2 regions of the Kitasatospora sp. NBC_01539 genome follow, and region 1 is predicted to be linked to the other one. Evidence: riboswitches for the same ligand, from Rfam matches in the RefSeq annotation. Region 1 holds a riboswitch; the other holds the start of a gene.
What was found. Region 1 has a riboswitch for glycine ahead of gcvT (glycine cleavage system aminomethyltransferase GcvT). Riboswitches for the same ligand answer to the same signal wherever they lie in the genome.
Positions count from the first base shown of each region.

Region 1 (3,362 bases):
GCTCCGCTCGCTCACGTCGCCGTGCCCCGTCTTGTCGCGTGTTCCGCCGTTCGTCCGGACTCCCGGGGAGCACCCTATTGCGCGGGGCGGACACGCGTCATGCCGCACACCCCTGCACGGTCTCCCGGCCGGGTCGCTCACCCGCGCACGTAGAAGGGGGCGACCCGGGTGAGCAGCCACTCGACCACCGGGTCGTCGACCATGTCCAGCAGCACCAGGTGGACGCCCCAGGCGGGCGGCGCGGTTGCGAGCGCACGGCCCAGCGCCTCGTTGACGGCTCCCGGATCGGCCGGCCCGGCGGGGTCGAGCTGCACGCCGACGTAGAGCTGCACGGGGTCGGCCTCGACCCGGGCGAGGGTCCGCCGGGCCGTCAGCACCCCGCGCAGCGAGGCGAGTTCGGTGGTCGCGGCGGCCAGGAACGCGTACGGCTCCTGGTGCGGCTCGGGCTCGCGCAGCGCGACGGCGGCGCCCTCGGAGAGCGGCTCGGCGGCCCAGCGCTCGTCGCGCGGGCCGCGGCGCAGCTCGCCGACGCCCTCCGGCGGCACCGGGATGCCGACCGGCGCCTCGGGGTTGACCGCGATGCCGATGCCCGGCGGCAGGCCGCGGGCGAACTCCCACACCGGGGCGATCGCGAACGCCATGCCGGGCGCGTGCCGGAGGAACTGCTCCTGCGAGGAGAACACCGGCACGTACGGCGTGCCGGCCAGCTCGATCGTCGGCAGGTCGAGCGAGGCGCCCTGCGGGTCGGCACCGGCCGGCAGCGGGATCCACACCTGGCTGCGGGCGAGCACCTCCACCACGCGGGGGGTCGCGCCGGGGTCGCCGAGCGCCGCGGTGAGCACCTGCTCCAGTTCGTTGGACGGCCAGCTGCCGCCCTCCGGCGCCGTGCCGGGTGCGGCCCACGCCTGTGCCTCGCCCGCCGGATACCCCATGAACCGCCCCTTCGATCGACCCCTGCACAGAGCCTAGCGGGCCGCCCCCCTCTCCCATCAGGCCCGGCGGCATGCCATGATGAGCGCGCTCGACACCACCAACTTCATACAGGCCGCTCGAACCCGCGCGGGAGAGTCCGGAACGCCCCTGGGGTGTGGCCGGCGCCGAAGGAGCAAGTCCTCCCCGGAATCTCTCAGGCACAGATACCGCACGGGCGAGGCACATCTGGAAAGTGGACACGGCCGCGCCGTGCGCCCACCCACGGTGCAAGCCGCCATCCTGTAAGGAGGCGGTGAAGCTCTCAGGTTGTTGACGACAGACGGGGAGACTCCACCCCAGCATGCCCTTCAGCAGCCTAGGAGTCCTGCCGTCATGTCCCTCCGCCACACCGCCCTCGACGCGCTGCACCGTTCGCTCGGCGCGACCATGACCGACTTCGCGGGCTGGGACATGCCGCTGCGCTACGGCAGCGAGCGCGAGGAGCACCTCGCGGTCCGCACGAAGGCCGGCCTGTTCGACCTGTCGCACATGGGCGAGATCACCGTCAGCGGCCCGCAGGCCGGCGAGCTGCTCGACCACGCGCTGGTCGGCTTCATCTCCGCCCTCGGCGTGCTGCGCGCCCGCTACACCATGATCTGCCGCGAGGACGGCGGCATCCTCGACGACCTGATCGTCTACCGCACCGCCGAGGACGCGTACCTGGTGGTCGCCAACGCCTCCAACGCGCAGGTCGTGCTCGACGCCCTGACCGAGCGCGCCGCGGGCTTCGACGCGACCGTCCGCGACGACCGCGACGCGTACGCGCTGATCGCCGTGCAGGGCCCGGAGGCGAACGGCATCCTGGGCTCCGTCACCGACGCCGACCTGCCGGGCCTCAAGTACTACGCGCTGCTGCCCGCCACCGTCGCCGGCCGCGAGGTGTGGCTGGCCCGCACCGGCTACACCGGCGAGGACGGCTTCGAGGTCTTCTGCGCCCCCGCCGACGCCGAGCACCTGTGGCAGGCCCTCACCGGCGCCGGCACGGACAAGGGCCTGGTGCCGTGCGGCCTGTCCTGCCGCGACACGCTGCGCCTGGAGGCCGGCATGCCGCTGTACGGGCACGAGCTGTCGACCGACCTGACGCCGTTCGACGCGGGCCTGGGCCGGGTGGTGCGCTTCGACAAGACCACCAACGACGGCGCGTTCGTCGGCCGCAAGGCGCTGGAGCAGGCCGCCGCCGAGGCGGAGTCCGCCCCGCCGCGCAGGCTCGTCGGCCTGGTCTCCGAGGGCAGGCGGGTGCCGCGCGCCGAGTACGCGGTGGTCGACGCGGACGGCGCCGTGATCGGCCGGATCACCTCCGGCGCGCCCTCCCCCACCCTCGGGAAGCCGATCGCGATCGCGTACGTGGACGCCGCGCACGCCGAGCCCGGCTCGGCCGTGGCGGTGGACGTCCGCGGCCGGCCCGAGCCGGTCGAGGTCGTGGCGCTGCCGTTCTACAAGCGCGCCCGCTGAGCCCGTTCCCCGCCCCACAGCCCGGTCCGCTCAGCGGACGGCTCCGCCCTACCCTCTTGCGATCCTGGAGAATGACGCCATGAGCAACCCCACGCACCTGCAGTACACCAAGGAGCACGAGTGGCTGACGGCCGCCGAGGACGGTGTCTCGACGGTCGGCATCACCAAGCACGCCGCCGACGCCCTCGGTGACATCGTCTACGTCCAGCTCCCCGCCGTCGGCGACACGGTGACCGCGGGCGAGACCTGTGGCGAGCTCGAGTCCACCAAGTCGGTCAGCGACCTGTACTCGCCCGCCACCGGCGAGGTCACCGAGATCAACGAGGGCGTCGTCGACGACCCGGCGCTGGTCAACGGCGACCCGTTCGGCGAGGCGTGGCTGTTCAAGGTCCGCGTCGAGGCGACCGACGAACTGCTCGACGCCGACGCGTACACCGCCTTCACCACCGGCGTCTGACCGCCGCTCCACCCCGGGGGCGGCCGCAGCGCAGCAGCCGCCCCACCCTGGCCCCAGCCCGCTCCGCCCACGGGGAGACCCCACCTCATGACGGTTCTCAACCAGTCCCTGCACGCGCTCGACCCGGAGATCGCGGCCGCGGTCGACGCCGAGCTGCACCGCCAGCAGACCACCCTCGAAATGATCGCCTCCGAGAACTTCGCCCCAGTGGCGGTCATGGAGGCCCAGGGCTCGGTCCTGACCAACAAGTACGCCGAGGGCTACCCCGGCAAGCGCTACTACGGCGGCTGCGAGCACGTCGACGTCGCCGAGCAGATCGCGATCGACCGGGTGAAGGCGCTGTTCGGCGCCGAGCACGCCAACGTGCAGCCGCACTCCGGCGCGCAGGCCAACGCCGCCGCGATGTTCGCGCTGATCCAGCCGGGTGACACCATCCTGGGCCTGAGCCTGGCGCACGGCGGCCACCTCACCCACGGCATGA
Region 1 is NZ_CP109390.1:3,397,551-3,400,912, forward strand. Features, by position in the region: gene OG335_RS14435 (enhanced serine sensitivity protein SseB C-terminal domain-containing protein) at 138-932, opposite strand; glycine riboswitch at 1,051-1,152, shown strand; gene gcvT (glycine cleavage system aminomethyltransferase GcvT) at 1,306-2,424, shown strand; gene gcvH (glycine cleavage system protein GcvH) at 2,504-2,881, shown strand; gene glyA (serine hydroxymethyltransferase) at 2,969-3,362, shown strand, end outside.

Region 2 (3,362 bases), 3.6 Mb from region 1:
CACCCGCTCCACCCGGACGCGCTCGCGCACCACCGGCACCCGCCGCTCGACGGCCTCCGACGTCACGTACTTGCGCAGCCGCGCGGTGCCCAGCACGTGCCACTCCGTGCTGATGTCGAGGCGCTCCTCGCGGCAGGTGATCTCCACCGGGCCGCTCGGCCCCGCCTCGGCGGCCTGCTTCGGTGCGAGCTGCGCCGCCGACGGGCCGTGCTGCGCCGCGGGCGGCTGCACCAGGTGGCGGACGTTGTTCGACACCGCCGGAGGAGCCGGTGCCGTCGCCGCCCGCTCACCGTCGCCGCGGTCGTGGCGGTCGTGGCGGTCGGTGTGCCCGCCGTCCCGGCCGGCCCGCCGGGCCCGCTCGTGCGCGTCCGCGGCCGGGCCGGTGCGCACCGCTTCGCCGGCCGCGACGGGCACCGCGCCGAAGTCGGCGTCCGCGGGCGCCGCGGCACCGGCCGCCGGTGCGGTCGGGCGGCCGGGGCCCGAGGTGTCGAGGCCGTAGTAGCGGTAGAGCTGGAGCTCCTGGGCCGGTGAGAGGTGCTGGCCCACCCCGAAGTCCGGGGACTCCTTGATCAGGGACTTGTCGTACGGGACCTTGAGCTCCTCGCCGGAGAACTCGCTGGTCGTCAGCGGGACGAAGGCGTCCCTGCCGAAGATGCCGGTGCGGACCGCGGCCCACTCGGGCTCACCGGTCGCGTCGTCGAGGTACACCTCGTCAACCGTGCCGATCTTGTCACCGTTCCGGTCGACCGCCTTGTGTCCGATCAGGTCTCGCGGATCGATATCGGTCTGCACGCTGTTCTCCTCCAGTGCAACTGCTCCTGTGGCGCTCGGTTGTGGGGACGGCTGGAGGAGCTGGCCAGACGCCATCTCACACGAAACGGCATGAACCGGACACCCGCGAGCCGGAGAGGGCCGTCCGGGCGGCGGTTGATCCGTCCGGCGGACAGCCGTCCGGGCGGCCGCCCCGGCGGAGGCCCGTGCGACGGCCGTCACAGCGGCCGTGATCCACGGCCCTCCCGCTGGTATCCTGGGCGGCGACCGCCGAGCCCGCGCGGGAGAGTCCCCGACCCCGCTGAGCTGGGAAAGGGGCGCCGAAGGAGCAACTCCTCCCCGGAATCTCTCAGGCATCCGTACCGCGTGGGATAGGTCACTCTGGAAAGCAGGGCAGGGCCGATGGCGCAGGAGCCGCCGGCACCACTCTCACCGACGGTGCAAGTCGACAGGATGCCTCCGGGCACCGATGCGGCGAAGCTCTCAGGTACCGATGACAGAGGGGGAGGCCTGACGGGTTCGTACGTCTCCGGCTCCCCATGGCGGCCGACCGGCGTGCGCACCCCCGCCGGTCCGTGACCAGGAGGCCTCGACCCCCATGAACGCCCAGCCGAACCTCACCGAGCTCGAGCAGGCCAGTCCGTTCGAGACCCGCCACATCGGCCCCGACGCCGCCGCTCAGGAGAAGATGCTGGCCCACGTGGGCTACGCCTCCCTGGACGAGCTCTCCGACGCGGCCGTGCCCGAGGCCATCCGCAGCCTGGAGGCGCTCGGCCTGCCCGCCGGCCGCAGCGAGGCCCAGGTGCTCGCGGAGCTGCGCGACCTGGCCGACCGCAACGAGGTCCTCACCTCGATGATCGGCCTGGGCTACTACGGCACCTTCACGCCGCCGGTGATCCTGCGCAACGTGCTGGAGAGCCCCGCCTGGTACACCGCCTACACGCCGTACCAGCCGGAGATCTCGCAGGGCCGCCTGGAGGCGCTGCTCAACTTCCAGACCGTCGTCTCCGACCTGACGGGCCTGGCCACCTCCGGCTCCTCCCTCCTCGACGAGGGCACCGCCGCCGCCGAGGCGATGGCGCTGGCCCGGCGCGTCACCAAGGTCAAGGGCGGCGTCTTCCTGGTCGACGCCGACACCCTGCCGCAGACCGTCGCGGTGATCGAGACCCGCGCCGTGCCGACCGGCGTCGAGGTCGTCGTCGCCGACCTGTCGGGAGGCATTCCCGCGGAGATCGCCGAGCGCGGCGTCTTCGGCGTGCTGCTCCAGTACCCGGGCGCCTCCGGCGCGGTCCGCGACCTCGCCCCCGTCATCGAGCAGGCGCACGGCCTCGGCGCGGTCGTCGCCGTCGCGGCCGACCTGCTGGCCCTCACCCTCCTGAAGTCGCCCGGCGAGCTCGGCGCCGACATCGCGTGCGGCACCTCGCAGCGCTTCGGCGTGCCGATGGGCTTCGGCGGCCCGCACGCCGGCTACCTCGCCGTGCGCGCCGAGTACGCCCGCAACCTGCCCGGCCGCCTCGTCGGCGTCTCCGTCGACGCCGACGGCACCCGCGCCTACCGCCTCGCGCTGCAGACCCGCGAGCAGCACATCCGCCGCGAGAAGGCCACCAGCAACATCTGCACCGCCCAGGTGCTGCTCGCCGTGATGGCCTCCATGTACGCCGTCTACCACGGCCCGGACGGCCTCGCGGACATCGCCCGCCGCACCCACCGCTACGCCGCGGCGCTCGCCGAGGGCCTGCGGGCCGGCGGGGTCGAGGTCGTGCACGGGGCGTTCTTCGACACCGTCACCGCCCGGGTGCCGCAGCGCGCCGACGCGGTCGTCGGGGCGGCCCGCGCGGCCGGCGTCAACCTGTACCGGGTGGACGCCGACACCGTCTCCGCCTCCTGCGACGAGACCACCACCCGCGAGCACCTGACCGCCGTCCTCGGCGCGTTCGGCGTCACCGGCACCGAGCTGGCCGAGACCGCCGACACGCTGCCCGCCGCGCTGCTGCGCGAGGACGAGTACCTCACCCACCCGGTCTTCCACAGCCACCGCTCGGAGACCGCCATGCTGCGCTACCTGCGCCGCCTGTCGGACCGCGACTACGCGCTGGACCGCGGCATGATCCCGCTCGGCTCCTGCACCATGAAGCTCAACGCGACCACCGAGATGGAGCCGGTGACCTGGCCGGAGTTCGGCCAGCTGCACCCGTTCGCCCCGGCCGACCAGGTGCAGGGCTACCTCAGCCTGATCCATGGCCTGGAGCAGCAGCTCGTCGAGGTGACCGGCTACGACGCCGTGTCGATCCAGCCGAACGCCGGCTCCCAGGGCGAGCTCGCCGGCCTGCTGGCCGTCCGCGCCTACCACCTGGCGAACGGCGACGGCGGGCGTGACGTCTGCCTCATCCCCTCCTCCGCGCACGGCACCAACGCCGCCTCCGCGGTGATGGCCGGCATGCGGGTCGTCGTGGTGAAGACCCTCACCGACGGCGACGTGGACGTCGAGGACCTCAAGGCCAAGATCGCCCAGCACCGCGACCAGCTCTCCGTGCTGATGGTCACCTACCCGTCGACCCACGGCGTGTTCGAGACCGAGATCACCGAGATCT
Region 2 is NZ_CP109390.1:6,966,175-6,969,536, forward strand. Features, by position in the region: gene OG335_RS30200 (DUF2382 domain-containing protein) at 1-792, opposite strand, end outside; glycine riboswitch at 1,043-1,146, shown strand; gene gcvP (aminomethyl-transferring glycine dehydrogenase) at 1,370-3,362, shown strand, end outside.
Region 2: it holds a riboswitch for glycine, as region 1 does, so the genes downstream of both, gcvP (aminomethyl-transferring glycine dehydrogenase) here and gcvT (glycine cleavage system aminomethyltransferase GcvT) in region 1, are expected to answer to the same signal.